Regions from separate parts of the Lentzea sokolovensis genome, predicted to be linked through region 1. Evidence: riboswitches for the same ligand, from Rfam matches in the RefSeq annotation. Region 1 holds a riboswitch; the other holds the start of a gene.

Region 1 (7,633 bases):
ACACCTCGCACGGTCGCGTGAAAAGATCACCCCATACAGGTTCAGCACGAGGAGCGCAGTCAGTTGATTCCCGAGGAGCTTCGTTACACCGAGGAGCACGAGTGGATCGCCACCCACGGCGAGAACACAGTGCGCGTCGGCATCACCGACTACGCCCAGGAACAGCTCGGTGACGTCGTCTTCGTCCAGCTGCCCGAGGTCGGCCACACCGTGGCGGCCGGCGACACGTTCGGCGAGGTCGAGTCCACCAAGAGCGTGTCCGACCTCTACTCGCCGCTCGACGGTGAGGTCGTCGCCATCAACGACGCGTTGGTCCAGACGCCGGACTCCGTCAACACCGATCCGTACGGCGAGGGCTGGATGGTCGAGATCAGGCTGAACGACCCCGAGGCGCTGGAAGGCCTGCTGGACGCGGACGCGTACAAGGCGTTGGTGGAGAAGGAGTGACGTCGATCTTTCGCCGGATCTTCGGCCGGAAGGGGAGCCGCGCTGAAGGCGGTGACCCCAACGCGATAGGTTTTACCGGAAGTGACGGATCCAGCAGCAGGAGGAGAGCTCAGGTGAGCACGAACGACGGCCCAGGCGTTCCGCCGGAGCAGTCCCCGGAGCGGACCTCCGTCTTCCGGGCGGACTTCCTCCAGGAGATGGAAGGCACCCCCGCCCCGGAGCCGGCTGTTGCCGGTGTTGACGCCCTTCCCGCCGGTTCCGCGCTGCTCGTGGTGAAGCGCGGCCCGAACGCCGGTTCCCGGTTCTTGCTGGACCGTGACACGACGAGTGCGGGGCGCCACCCCGACAGCGACATCTTCCTGGACGACGTGACGGTCTCGCGCCGCCACGCCGAGTTCCGCCGGGAAAGCGGTGAGTTCGTCGTCATCGACGTGGGCAGCCTCAACGGCACCTACGTCAACCGCGAGCCGGTCGACCAGGCCGTCCTCGCGAACGGCGACGAGGTTCAGATCGGCAAGTTCCGCCTCGTCTTCCTGACGGGTCCTGGCTCCGCGGGAGCCTGACGCGTGACGGCCGGGCGGCCACAACGCGGGGGCTTGAGCATCGGGGCTGTGCTCGCACAGCTTCGGCACGAGTTTCCCGACGTCACCATCTCCAAGATCCGCTTCCTGGAAGCGGAGGGGCTGGTCCGCCCGGCACGCACCGCCTCCGGCTACCGCCAGTTCGCCGTGGCGGACGTCGAGAGGTTGCGGTTCGTGCTGTCCGCACAACGGGACAGGTACCTGCCGCTCAAAGTGATCCGCGAGCAGCTCGACTCCGTCCCTGAGGACGCCACGTCGCTGTCGCGGTTCGATCTGCTGTCCCAGACCGGTTTCACCGCTGAGCAACTGTCCCAGCTCGAACGCGACGGTCTGCTGCGTCCCGGCCCCGGTGGCCGGTTCACCACGGAAGACATCACCGCGCTCCGCACGATCCGGACGATGACCGGGCTCGGCGTCGAGCGCGAGCACCTGCGCGCGGTCCGCGCGGCAGCGGACCACGAGGTGGTCGTGCTGAAGTCTTTCTCAGATCCCGAGACGGTTCGGGAATTGGCTGACCTGTTCACCTCGTTGCACACGTTGTTGGTGAGAGCGGGCTTGCGGCAGTCCTGATCTACCGGACAGGGGTGCAGTGTTGATCACTATCCACCCGCAACGATTGAGCACACGGCCCGCTTGGCGGGTAGCGTCGGACATGTACGCCGGGGGATGCTCGGGTGTGAACCGGGTCGTCCTCGAACGAACAGAGGGAGGCGAGGCCCGATGAGCGAAATGCGCGTCGTCGGCGTGCGGGTGGAGCTGCCCCAGAACCAGCCGATCCTTCTTCTGCGTGAAACCGAGGGCGAGCGGTACCTGCCGATCTGGATCGGCTCCGTCGAGGCCACGGCGATCGCGTTGGAGCAGCAGGGCGTTCGTCCTGCCCGTCCGCTCACCCACGACCTCCTCAAGGACGTCATCGGGGCGCTGGGGCGCAACCTCGAACAGGTCCGGATCACCGACCTGCAGGAGGGCACCTTCTTCGCCGAGCTCGTGTTCGACGGCGACGTGCGGGTGTCCGCGCGGCCGTCCGACTCGGTGGCTCTGGCGTTGCGGGTCGGCGTGCCGATCCACGCCGAGGAGTCCGTGCTGGCCGAGGCGGGCCTCATCATCCCGGACGAGCAGGAGGACGAGGTGGAGAAGTTCCGCGAGTTCCTCGACTCCGTCTCTCCAGAAGACTTCCGCGGAGCGGACACCTGAGTTTTCCGGGTGTCGCACTCCGTCTCGTATGGACCGTGAGTCAGTTCGTTTGGACGTCCCTCGATCGGACTACTTACGGTCGTTTTATTCGCTAAACGATCACTAAACGTCACCTGAACGTCCCAGTTCGGGTGACGGTATGACTCTCCACTTGAGGTTGAGGGTCGCAACTCCCCGCGCGTCGCGTTGACCAGCCCTCGGACCGGTCTTACCGTCGAACTCGAGTGGACGTCGCTGGTTCGCGTGAGCTGACGTAGCGGCTTGACGGTCATGAGTTTCGTGGCCGTTCCGAGGGGAGGCAGGCGTGGTCGAGGAAGCGCCCTTGCGGGCCGAATCCGGGCTGCAGGGTGAACTGTTCCCGGACTCCTCGCTGCCGGACGAGCTCGTCGGTTACCGAGGACCTGCGGCGTGTCAGATCGCGGGGATCACGTACCGGCAGCTCGACTACTGGGCAAGGACCGGGCTGGTCGCGCCGACGATAAGGATGGCGCACGGCTCCGGGAGCCAGAGGCTGTACTCCTTCAAGGACATCCTGGTGCTCAAGGTCGTGAAGCGGCTGCTGGACACCGGTGTCTCCTTGCAGAACATCAGGGTCGCTGTCGACCACCTGCGCCGCCGCGGCGTGCAGGACCTGGCGCGCATCACGCTGTTCTCCGACGGCACCACCGTCTACGAGTGCACCTCGCCGGAAGAGGTCGTCGATCTGCTGCAGGGTGGTCAGGGCGTGTTCGGCATCGCGGTCAGCGGTGCGATGCGCGAGATCTCCGGCACGATCCACGAGTTCCCGGCCGAACGTGCGGACGGCGTCGAGATCGCTCCGATGACCGAGGACGAGCTGACCCGCCGGCGTCGCGAGCGCGCCACCGGCTGATCGATCGGCACGGTGAACGTGGCCGACTGGCGCTGTGGGATGGCCGGTCGGCAGCAGCGATCGGACCCTGCCGATCTCTAGCGTCTCAGGCATGACGATCACCCCCTCCTATCAGGTCGTGAAGGTGCTGGAAGCGGCGGCGCAGCGCGCGCTCCGGCTGGAGTTCGGCTTCCTCGGCACCGAGAACCTGCTGATCTCGCTGATCGACACCATCGGACCCGGACGCAAGCTCGGCGTGAAGTCGCTGCGGGCCCAGGCGATGGCGCGGGGGCCGGAGCACTGGGCCGACGAGGACGGTGGCGTCGTTCCCGAGGCTCATCCTGACGTCACGGCGTTGGTGAACGTCGCCTGCGACCGCCTTGACGTCGAGACCGTGCCGCCCGTCAGCCGTGCGCTGGAGGAGTGTCTGCTCTCGGCGTTCGCCCAGGCCGGTGACGGCGTGCTGACCACCACCCACCTCTCGCTGGCGTTGCTGGAGCAGGGTTCCGGTCGTGCCGCCGACCTGTTCGTGCTGCGCGGAGTGGACGTCGACGCGACGGCCGCCGCTGTGCGAGCGGATGCCGCGCGAACCCACGCGGAGATCGAGGAAGCGCCCGCCGTGCGGTTGCTGCGCAAGGCGGGAGCGTTGGAAGGGGAGTCCGGCGGCGGGTACGTGCGCTGGCTGATGCGCTGGATCGCCCGCGGCCAGGGACTGGGCGGTCCGGTGCTGACCGTCGTGCGCAACGAGGCAGGACGGCTGGCCGTGGCCGCGAGACGAGACGTCTCGTCTCGGGATCTGGTGGAGGCGGTGCTGACGGTCGACCGCCAGCTGAAGGTGGCGGGCAGGAAGCTGAAGCCGGAGTTCGAGTCGGGCGGGGCGGCGGCGTTGCGCGAGGCGGGGATCGACCCGGCCGCGTTACCCGTCAGCGGCGGCAAGGTGGAGCGTGCGATGGAACGCGCGAAGCTCGTCGCGGCCCGGCGCGGAGACGACGTCGTGGGCACCACGCACCTGCTGGTGGCGTTGCGTGACGACCCTTCTGACCCGCTGTCCGGAGCGTTGTCCGGTCTTGGCACTGAGATGTAGGTCGCGTCCCTGGGGACTAGCGGGGCTGCCTGCGGGTATTCTTCTCGGGTAGTCGCTGAACTCTGGCGGGAGAGACCGGGTTTCGAGCCCGGCGCCGAAGGAGCAAGTCCCTCCCCGGGAACCTCTCAGGCATCCAGGACCGCCGAGCGAGACGCCTCTGGAAAGTGGATCGCCAGATGTTCTTCTGGGGATCCCGCCGACGGTGAAAGCCCATCCTGACCGGTGGGTGAACCTCTCAGGCGCCCTTCGGGGTACGGACAGAGCGGGGAGGGCACCAGGACACGTGTGCCCGCAGCCCCCCGGAGGCGTTTGATGACGCAGGACCGCATTCCGCTCGCAGCTCTCGAGCACGGCACCCCGTTCGCCGACCGCCACGTCGGTCCGCGCCCCGCCGAACTCGCGCGCATCCTCGACGTCATCGGCGTCGGGTCGCTCGAGGAGCTCGCGCAGCACGCGGTGCCTTCGTCCATCCACGAGCGCGACCTCGTGCTGGACCTGCCCGCTCCGGCCACCGAGACCGAGGCGCTCGCGGAGCTGCGTGAGCTCGCGTCGCAGAACCGCCCGATGACGCAGATGATCGGCCTCGGCTACTACGACACCGTGACGCCGGGCGTGATCCTGCGCAACGTTCTCGAGTCGCCTGCCTGGTACACCGCGTACACGCCGTACCAGCCGGAGATCTCGCAGGGCCGTCTCGAGGCGCTGCTGAACTTCCAGACCATGGTCGGCGACCTGACCGGCCTGCCGGTCGCGAACGCGTCCATGCTGGACGAGTCGACCGCCGCCGCCGAGGCGATGACGCTGGTGCGCCGCGCCGGCAAGTCCAAGTCGAACAAGTTCGTCATCGACGCCGACACGCTGCCGCAGACGCTGGCCGTCATCGAGACGCGCGCCGAGCCGCTGGGCATCGAGATCGTCGTCGCCGACCTGTCGCAGGGCATCGAGGGCCTCGGCCTGGGCGGCGACTTCTACGGCGTGCTGCTGTCCTACCCCGGCGCCTCCGGCGTCGTGCGCGACCAGGCCGCGTTGATCGAGGAGATCCACGCCGCCGGCGCGCAGGCCGTCGTCGTCGCCGACCTGCTGGCGCTGACGCTGCTGCGCGCGCCGGGCGAGATCGGCGCGGACGTCGTCGTCGGCACCACGCAGCGCTTCGGCGTGCCGATCGGCTTCGGCGGCCCGCACGCCGGCTACATGGCCGTCCGGTCCGGTCTGGAGCGTCAGCTGCCCGGCCGTCTCGTCGGTGTCTCCGTCGACTCCGACGGCTCGCTGGCCTACCGGCTCGCGCTGCAGACGCGTGAGCAGCACATCCGCCGTGAGAAGGCCACGTCGAACATCTGCACCGCGCAGGTGCTGCTGGCCGTGATCGCGTCCATGTACGCCGTCTACCACGGTCCCGAGGGCCTGCGGTCGATCGCGACCCGCGTGCACCGCCTGGCCACCGTGCTCGCCACGGGCCTGTGCGAGGCCGGTCTCGACGTCGTGCACGGCGAGTTCTTCGACACCGTCCAGGTCCGCGTTCCCGGTGAGGCCGCCGCCGTCGTCGAGAAGGCTCGCGAGGCCGGCATCAACCTCCGCAAGGTCGACGAGGACGTCGTGGCAATCGCTTGCGACGAGAAGACCACGCGCGCACACATCGTCGCCGTGTGGGAGGCCTTCGGTGTCACCGGGTCCGATGTGGACGCGATCGACGCCGACACCGCCGACGGCATCCCGGGCGACCTGCGCCGCACCTCGGACTACCTGACCCACCCGGTCTTCCACGCGCACCGCTCCGAGACCGCGCTGCTGCGCTACCTGCGCGCGCTGTCCGACAAGGACGTCGCGCTGGACCGCAGCATGATCCCGCTCGGTTCCTGCACGATGAAGCTGAACGCCACCGCGGAGATGGAGTCCATCACGTGGCCGGAGTTCTCGACGCTGCACCCGTTCGCGCCCGCCGAGGACGCCAAGGGTCTGCTGAAGATCGTGTCCGACCTGGAGGAGTGGCTCGCCGAGGTCACCGGCTACGACGCGGTGTCGTTGCAGCCCAACGCCGGTTCGCAGGGTGAGTTCGCCGGTCTGCTGGCGATCCGCGCCTACCACCGCGCGAACGGCAACGCCGACCGCGACGTCTGCCTGATCCCGTCGTCCGCGCACGGCACCAACGCCGCGTCCGCCGTCATGGCCGGCATGCGCGTCGTCGTCGTGAAGTGCGACGACAAGGGCAACATCGACATGGGCCACCTGCGCACGACGGTCGCGGAGCACGCCGACGACCTCGCCGCGATCATGATCACCTACCCGTCGACCCACGGCGTGTACGAGGACACCGTCCGCGAGGTCTGCGGCCTGGTCCACGACGCGGGCGGCCAGGTGTACGTCGACGGCGCGAACCTCAACGCGTTGATCGGCCTGGCCCGCTACGGCAAGTTCGGCTCGGACGTCTCGCACCTGAACCTGCACAAGACGTTCTGCATCCCGCACGGCGGCGGTGGTCCCGGCGTCGGCCCGATCGGCGTGAAGTCCCACCTCGCCCCGTTCCTGCCGAACCACCCGCTGCAGCCGACGGCGGGACCGGCCACCGGCGTCGGCCCGATCTCGGGCGCCCCGTGGGGTTCCGCGTCGATCCTGCCGATCTCGTGGGCGTACGTGCGCATGATGGGCGGCGACGGCCTGCGCCGCGCGACCCTGACCGCGGTGGCCGCCGCGAACTACGTGGCCCGCCGCCTCGACGAGCACTACCCGGTCCTCTACACCGGCGAGGGCGGCTTCGTGGCCCACGAGTGCATCCTCGACCTGCGCCCGATCACCAAGGCCACCGGCGTGACGGTGGACGACGTGGCCAAGCGCCTCGCGGACTACGGCCTGCACGCCCCGACCATGTCGTTCCCGGTCGCCGGCACGCTGATGGTCGAGCCGACCGAGTCCGAGGACCTGGCCGAGATCGACAGGTTCATCGACGCCATGATCGCCATCAAGCACGAGATCGACCGCGTCGGCGCCGGCGACTGGCCCGTCGAGGACAACCCGCTGCGCAACGCCCCGCACACCGCGGCCTGCGTGACCGTCGGCGAGTGGAACCACCCGTACACCCGCGAGGAGGCCGTGTACCCGGCCGGTACCGGTGCTCCGAAGATCTGGCCGCCCGTCCGCCGCATCGACGGCGCGAAGGGTGACCGCAACCTGGTCTGCTCCTGCCCGCCGCTCGAGGCGTACAGCAGCTGATCTGAGTCAGTGAGAAAACGGGCGCGCTCGGGGGTGCGCCCGTTTTCTCATGCCCCGACGGGGCAGGCGTCGTCGCCGCAGTTCTCGTCCACGCTCAGGCCCGGCTTGTTCAGGTCGTGCTCGAACGCGAAGTGGAAGCAGTCGGGGTGCATTCGCTCGAAGAGCTCGAAGTCTTCCCGTTCCAGCTCGACCGTCTCGCCGCACCGCTGACACGTCTGTTCATCTGACACGGTCAGATCGTCTCACCCGCGCCGCGCGAACAGGACCGCGCCG
Region 2 (7,633 bases), on a different contig from region 1:
GGCACTGACCGGGCGCATGTGCATGTCCGGCGCGACGTACGACTCGATGAACGCCCCGCCGCCGGGTGCGTTGTGGCCGCGCGACATCTGCTGAAGCAGCAGGCGTCCCTCGGGCTTGAGCAACCGGTACAGCGTCGAGGCGTACTCGGGGTAGTTGCTCTCGCCGACGTGCTCGCCCATCTCGATCGTGGAGATCGCGTCGAACGGTTCGCCGCTCACCTCGCGGTAGTCCTGCAACCGCACCTCGACGCGACCGGTCAGCCCCTCGGCCTCGATTCGGCCGAGGATGTGCGCGCGCTGCTGGGCGGAGATCGTCACGCCGGTCGCGTGCACGCCGTAGTGCTTCGCGGCGTGGATGATCATCGAACCCCATCCGCAGCCGACGTCGAGCAGGCGCATGCCCGGCCGCAGGTCGAGCTTGCGGCACACGAGGTCCAGCTTGTTGTGCTGCGCCTGCGCGACCGACTCGTCCTCGGACGTGAAGTACGCGCACGAGTAGGCCATGCTCGGATCGAGCACGAGCCGGTAGAAGTCGTTGCTCAGATCGTAGTGATGCGAAATGGCATCACGGTCACGGCTCTTCGTGTGCAGCGCGCCCCGCAGCCGTGCCTCCTCCTTCGGCGCGTCCGGGTTCGGCCCCAGCACTTTCAATCGCAATGCGAGTTTCGCGACCTCCGAGAGCCGAGGCCGCCGGGTCACTCCCCGCCGCACGAGCCCCCAGATCTGCGAGAGACCGGTCGCGAGGTCACCCTCGACGTCGAGCTCGCCGCTTACGTACGCGCGGGCGAGCCCCAGCTCGTTCGGACTCCAGACGAGCCTCCGCAACGCGTCGCGGGAGCGGATCACGAGCACCGTGCCGTCCTGCGGCCCGGCCACACTTCCGTCCCAGGCTCGAAATCCGATTGGCAACGGCGCGCCCAGCACCCGTTCGGCCATTCCCGCCAGCTGACCAGCGACGACCACCCTGCACCTCCTGCGTGACCTGGCTCCGCCAGACGTTCGAGACAGGACGAGGTTCGGTTCGTTTCTGAACCGAGACGCAACCCCGGCCGTATGGCCTGGATAGAGCGAACGGATGGACGAGGAGGACATGAGTGTGATCCGACGTAACCGCATTGCCATCGGGCTCGCCGCGGGACTGGCAGTTGTGCTGGGTCTGGGTGTCTGGAGCGCCACTGGCAGTGGCACGAACTCCAAGCCGGTGGCACAAACCGAAACCGATCTGGGCGTCCTCGGTGACTACGGCGACGTGGGTCAGCCCCCGGTACTCCAGGAGCCCGCACAGGCCCCCGAAGCCCCAGTTCAGCAGCAGGCCCCGGAAGTTCCGGCCGCGCAGCCCCCTGCGGCGCAGCCCCCCGCAGCAGCCCCGGTCAGCACGTTGAGGCTGGTCGGCAAGAGCGTGGACAAGATGGGCCAGGTCGTCCAGGACGGCGATGGCCGCACCCTTTACCGCTTCGACAAGGACGTTCCGAAGCCTGAAGGCAAGTCCAACTGCAACGACCAGTGCGCCGTGACGTGGCCGCCGATGCTGTCGGACACGATCCCGCAGCTGGAAGGCGTCGACTCGAAGCTGGTCTCGCTGATCACCCGCGCTGACGGCAAGAAGCAGGTCGCCATCGACGGCTGGGCTCTCTACACGTATTCGAAGGACCCGGCGCCGGGCAAGTGGGCCGGCCAGGGCATCGGCAACACGTGGTTCGTGATCCAGCCCAACGGCAAGCGCAACGTCGAGTGCCTCCCGCCTGGTGTGACGGTGCCGGCTGCGTAACCCCACAGCATCCCGTTAGGACGGTCCTTCTGAAACACACATCACCCTGACACGGTGAAACCCCGGCCCTGGGGAAGGGGCCGGGGTTCCCGTCGTTTCGCTCCAGGGTCACCCAAGCCGAAGGGGCGCCACCGGATCTCCGGTGGCGCCCCTTCGGTTTCTCGGATCAGAGCGTGGAGTACAGCGGGTGCTTCGCCGCCAGAACCTCAACGCGCGCACGCAGTTCGTCGATCGCCGCGCCCGGCTTCAGGGCCTCCGCGATCACGTCGGCGACCTCGATGAAGTCCACCTCGCCGAACCCGCGGGTGGCCAGCGCCGGCGTACCGATCCGCAGACCGGACGTCACCATCGGCGGACGCGGGTCGTTCGGAACGGCGTTGCGGTTGACCGTGATGCCGATCTGGTGCAGCACGTCCTCGGCCTGCTTGCCGTCGAGCTCGGAGTCGACCAGGTCGACGAGGACCAGGTGCACGTCCGTGCCGCCGGTCAGCACCTTCACGCCGGCCGCGGCGACGTCCGCCTGCGACAGCCGCTCGGCCAGGATCCGCGAACCCTCCAGCGTGCGACGCTGACGGTCGGCGAACTCCGGCGAGGCGGCGTGCTTGAACGCCACGGCCTTGGCCGCGATCACGTGCTCCAGCGGACCGCCCTGCTGGCCGGGGAACACCGCCGAGTTGATCTTCTTCGCGATGTCGGCGTCGTTCGACAGGATCACGCCGCCACGGGGACCGCCGAGGGTCTTGTGGGTCGTGGTCGTCGTGACGTGCGCGTGCGGCACGGGCGACGGGTGCAGGTCGGCGGCGACGAGGCCGGCGAAGTGCGCCATGTCGACCATCAGGTAGGCGTCGACCGAGTCCGCGATGCGGCGGAACTCGGCGAAGTCCAGCTGACGCGGGTACGCGGACCAGCCGGCGACGATCAGCTTCGGGCGGTGCTCGGTCGCCAGGCGCTCGACCTCGGCCATGTCGACGCGGCCGTCGGAGTCCGCGACGTGGTACGGCACGACGTTGTAGAGCTTGCCGGAGAAGTTGATGCGCATGCCGTGCGTCAGGTGACCGCCGTGCGCGAGGTCCAGGCCCAGGATCGTGTCGCCGGGCTGGAGCAGCGCGAACATCGCGGCCGCGTTGGCCTGCGCGCCCGAGTGCGGCTGAACGTTCGCGAAGCCCGCGCCGAAGAGCGACTTGATGCGCTCGATGGCGAGACGCTCGACGACGTCCACGTGCTCGCAGCCGCCGTAGTAGCGACGGCCGGGGTAGCCCTCGGCGTACTTGTTGGTGAGGACGGAGCCCTGGGCCTGCAGCACCGAGACGGGCGTGAAGTTCTCCGAGGCGATCATCTCGAGAGTGCCCTGCTGGCGCGCCAACTCGGCCGCAACGGCTTCGGCGACCTCGGGGTCGTACTCCGCGAGGGAAGCGTTGAACTGGTCGGACATCTGGAGAATCTCCCTACTTGGCGCGCTTGTAGAACGGAAGTGCGACGACCTCGACCGGCTGCTTCTTGCCGCGGACGTCGACCAGCAGTGAGGTGCCGGGCTCGGCACTGGCCCGCGACACGTAGGCCATGGCGACGGAGTAGCCGAGGGTCGGGGACAGCGCGCCCGACGTCACCTCGCCCACGACCTCGTCACCGTTGAGCACCGCGTAACCGTGGCGCGGGGCGCGGCGCTCGGGGGTCTTCAGTCCGACCAGGACCGAGTCCACCCCGGACTCGGCGACCTTGGCCAGCGCGTCGCGGCCGACGAAGTCGCCGGGCTTGTCGAGCTTCACGACCCGGCCCAGGTTCGCGTTGTACGGCGTCAGCGACGTCGTGAGCTCGTTGCCGTACAAGGGCATTCCGGCTTCGAGGCGCAACGTGTCGCGGCAGCCCAGGCCGCACGGCTTGAGCTCGTGCGCCTCACCCGCGGACAGCAGCGCCGCCCAGACGGCCGGGGCATCGGCGGGCGCGACGAAGAGCTCGAAGCCCTCCTCGCCCGTGTAGCCCGTGCGCGCGAGCAACGCTTCGACACCGGCCACGGTGGAAGGGTACGAGGCGTAGTACTTGACTGACGCCAGATCCGTCTCGGTCAGGCCGGACAGGATCTCGACCGACTTCGGGCCCTGGATCGCGATCAACGCGTAGTCGGTCGACTTGTCCGTGACGACGGTGTCGAAACCGGCGGCGCGCTCGACGAGGGCCTCGGCGACGACAAGAGCGTTGGAGGCGTTCGCGACGACCATGAACTCCTCGTCGCCCAGGCGGTACACGATCAGGTCGTCCAGCACGCCGCCGTCGGCCTGGGTGATCATCGTGTAGCGGGCCTTGCCGACGGCCAGCGCGGAGATGTGGCCGACCAGCGCGTAGTCGAGAGCCTCGCCCGCCTGCGGTCCGGTCAGGACGATCTCACCCATGTGCGTGAGGTCGAACAGGCCCGCGGTGGTGCGCACCGCGTGGTGCTCGGCGAGTTCGGACGAGTAGCGCAGCGGCATCCGCCAGCCCGCGAAGTCGGTGAACATCGCGCCGAGCTGCTCGTGCTCGGCGTTCAGAGGCGTGAGGCGGGACATCAGAACGCTCCTCCAGGGTGCGCCGAAGAGCCGGACGCGGCCGGCTGAGGCATCAGAAGAATGACACGGTCCATCGGAGACTCCTCACTAGAGCGAGCCTCCCCCTCTGTCATGAGCCTGAGAGCTTCACCACCGAAGTGGCTTGCACCGTGGGCGAGGCTGCCGAGCAGCCTGCTTTCCAGAGTTGCCTTCGTCGCGCGGTACCTGTGCCTGAGAGATTCCGGGGAGGGATTGCTCCTTCGGCGCCCCTGCTGGAGGGGTCTCTTCCGCGCGACATCGACGGCCGTGTTCAGTTGGTAGCCCCAGACGCTAGCAGGCCAAACGTCACAGCGGCACGCCCTGCGCCGTCTTCTCGACCACCTTGCGCTCCGCCCAGAACGACAGGAACGGGACCGTGCCGGCGAGCAGCACCAGCAGGGTGCCCTTGATCGACCAGCGGAGCTTGAGCGCCAGGTCGACGGAAATCACCAGGTAGATGGCGTAGAGGAAGCCGTGGATCGGGCCGACGACCTTCATCGCGCCACCCATGTCCGCGGCGTACTTGAGCACCATGGCCACGACCAGGAGCAGCAGGAAGACTCCGACCACGTAAGCCATGACCCTGAACCGGGTCAACGCACCCTTCATCTGCCCGCCTTCGCTCAACGACCGTCCCGCGCGTTGAGGTTCGCGAGCATGCGGTTGTAGGCCGCGAGCTCCGCGTCTTCTTCGTCGTCGAAGTGCTCGACAGGCGCGGGTTTGACGGCGTCAACGGTAGCCATCGGCTTCGGGGCGGCCGCAACCGGCTCGGGTGCGAGATCCGCGTCACTGTTCTGGCGCGCCAAACGACGGAACCGCCACACCATGAAGAGGGGGAAGAGGCCGAAGAGCGGCCACTGGAGCACGTACCCGAGGTTCTGGAACGTGCCGCTGGCGGACTCGAAGCGCTGCCACTGCCACCACGCGAGTCCGCAACAGGCGACCAACGCCGCCAGACAGGCGAACGCGATCAGCACTCGTTGGGGGGTAAGGAGGCCGCGCACGACCCCAAGACTACTTGGGTGAGGCCTCCTGACGGAGGCCACCCCGTGGGGGATCCGGGGGCTTGCCCCCGGCTGGGGCGTGGGGGCTTGGCCCCCACAAAACACGCGAAGCGATCGAGGTGAGCGCATTCCGCGAACATGGGGGCCCCAATCGTGGAGCCCCGTTCCCGACCTACGCCACGCCGTCTCGGCGCTGCCTCTGCAGACGAGCAACGCACCAGGCCGCGGCGGAGCCACGACGAAGGTGCTGGAGAACCGTCATCGGTCCCAGGCGCCTCCCGAGATCGGCAGGAGACAGGCCGGCCGCGCGGTAGTCGAGCGCGCGCTGGTCCAACGGGCTGATGCCCGCGTCCCACCACTGCTCGGCCTCGGCGACGTCGCCCACCAGCTGCCAGTAGCTCGCCGCGGCGGCGAGCAGTGCCTCGGGTGCCTCCGGCGCCCGCTTGCGCATCGCGGCCACGTAGGCCGGATCCGCAGAGTCGACCTTGACCAAGCCACGCGACCCGCTCCTGCCTCCCCGCTGCACGGGGATGCCTGGCGCCGAGGGGGGAGCCTCCGCGAGCCACGCGTTCTTGATCCGGTTCACCTCCTGCATCTCTGCGTCGTCAGACCGTTCAGCCGCCCACTGCTGCAACAGCTCGTGGACCCCGGAGTCCTCGACCATATGTGCCTCCTCGTCGGTCGGGGATCGGCCATTGCAGCGGAAGGTATTCGGTAGGTCTGACAATCGCCAGACCCTGAATCCCCAGAACACCCGTTACCAGTGCGTGATTGGCCTCATTCCACCCATCCGGCTCAACGCAGACGGCCGAAGATCACTCAACGTCACTAGCTGATCGGGGTGGCCGTGCCGAAGAGGCTCCTGACGAAGGTGATGATCGACTCCGCGCCGTCCCGCAGCCAGCCGAGAGCCGTCTGGACCGCCGAAGCGGACTCTTCTGGCCGGGTGATCAGGAGGAACAGCACCAGCGCGACGCCCGCCAGCACTAGCACCTTCTTGAGGTTCACAGGTACCTCTCCGTCCGTGTGGTTCACCGGTCAGGCGGCGGACCGCCCGTGTCACCCGTCATGGTCCCTCATTCACCCTTGCGATGAACAACGACCACGCCCAAGTCATCCCAGGATCCACCAGCGACGCACGCCTGCACGACGGCCAACGTCACCCGAATGGCGGCTAAAGACGGGCCTCAACAGCGCCGATGTCCTGGGCACGAGGTGAACACGGACTCCCTCGCATCCCACAGCTTGGAAGAGAGACTGTTGCACCGGGGCTCACCCGGATGCCGAACTCACCCCATCACGCACCGTCACGCCTTCGTGGCGCTATTAATGCGCACCCGAGCATTCATCCAATTACTCCAGACCGCCGCAGTTCCATAATTCGGCCGTCCGCCACACCCATGTCGGCAAGCACTTCCCGGGTGTTCACCCCGACGGGAACCGGTGCTGTCGGAACCGCCGCGGGAGTGCGGTCGAACCGGGGCGCCGGAGCCGGGTGCGGAGCACCGGACACGTCCACGAACGCGGCACGCGCCTCGTTGTACGGATGCCGCGCCGCTTCAGCGGGGGTCAGCACCGGAGCCAGGCAGGCGTCCGTGTCCCGCGCGAGGTCCGCCCACTCGTCCCGCGGCCGGGTCTTCACCGCCGCCGCGATGCGCTCCCGCAGCTCAGGCCAGTTCGCCGGATCGTTGCGCGAGGGCGCGTCCTCCAGGCCCAGCACGCGCACCAGGTCGGCGTAGAACTTCTCCTCCAGCGCACCCACCGCCACGTACTGCCCGTCGGCGGCCTCGTAGACGTCGTAGAACGGCACTCCACCGTCGAGCATGTTCTCGCCGCGACCGCCCGACCACATGCCCGCGGACCGCATCCCGTGCAGGAACGTGGTCAGCAACGCCGCCCCGTCGACCATCGCGGCGTCCACGACCTGGCCGCGTCCGGAGCGCTCCCGTTCATACAGCGCGGCGAGCACGCCCAGCGCCAGCAGCAGCCCTCCCCCGCCGAAGTCGCCCAGGAGGTTGATCGGGAACGACGGCGGCCCTCCGGCGCGTCCCAGCGGCTCCAGCGCGCCCGCGACGGCGATGTAGTTGATGTCGTGGCCGGCGCGGTCGGCGAGCGGCCCGTCCTGGCCCCAGCCGGTCATGCGTCCATATACAAGGCGCGGGTTGCGGGCGAGGCACTGCGCGGGCCCGATGCCCAGCCGTTCGGTCACGCCCGGCCGGAAGCCCTCGATCAGCACGTCCGAACGCTCGACCAGCCCGAGAACCAGCTCAGCGCCCTCGGGCGTGCGGGTGTCGATCGCGACC

What was found. Region 1 has a riboswitch for glycine ahead of gcvP (aminomethyl-transferring glycine dehydrogenase). Riboswitches for the same ligand answer to the same signal wherever they lie in the genome.
Region 2: another riboswitch for glycine. It lies ahead of gcvT (glycine cleavage system aminomethyltransferase GcvT); the one in region 1 lies ahead of gcvP (aminomethyl-transferring glycine dehydrogenase).

What each region holds. Positions count from the first base shown of each region.
Region 1 is NZ_JAXAVU010000013.1:125,222-132,854, forward strand. It holds gene SK854_RS31780 (CDP-alcohol phosphatidyltransferase family protein) at 1-21, shown strand, start outside; gene gcvH (glycine cleavage system protein GcvH) at 64-447, shown strand; gene garA (glycogen accumulation regulator GarA) at 561-1,010, shown strand; gene SK854_RS31795 (MerR family transcriptional regulator) at 1,044-1,598, shown strand; gene SK854_RS31800 (bifunctional nuclease family protein) at 1,749-2,222, shown strand; gene SK854_RS31805 (MerR family transcriptional regulator) at 2,527-3,093, shown strand; gene SK854_RS31810 (Clp protease N-terminal domain-containing protein) at 3,185-4,156, shown strand; glycine riboswitch at 4,213-4,308, shown strand; glycine riboswitch at 4,312-4,419, shown strand; gene gcvP (aminomethyl-transferring glycine dehydrogenase) at 4,469-7,360, shown strand; gene SK854_RS31820 (hypothetical protein) at 7,408-7,590, opposite strand; gene SK854_RS31825 (class I SAM-dependent methyltransferase) at 7,603-7,633, opposite strand, start outside.
Region 2 is NZ_JAXAVU010000010.1:285,989-293,621, forward strand. It holds gene SK854_RS23295 (cyclopropane-fatty-acyl-phospholipid synthase family protein) at 1-936, opposite strand, end outside; gene SK854_RS23300 (COG4315 family predicted lipoprotein) at 1,091-1,768, shown strand; gene glyA (serine hydroxymethyltransferase) at 1,935-3,200, opposite strand; gene gcvT (glycine cleavage system aminomethyltransferase GcvT) at 3,214-4,308, opposite strand; glycine riboswitch at 4,408-4,495, opposite strand; glycine riboswitch at 4,497-4,587, opposite strand; gene SK854_RS23315 (DUF3817 domain-containing protein) at 4,633-4,935, opposite strand; gene SK854_RS23320 (hypothetical protein) at 4,950-5,330, opposite strand; gene SK854_RS23325 (transcriptional regulator) at 5,503-5,994, opposite strand; gene SK854_RS23330 (hypothetical protein) at 6,159-6,338, opposite strand; gene SK854_RS23335 (CaiB/BaiF CoA transferase family protein) at 6,676-7,633, opposite strand, start outside.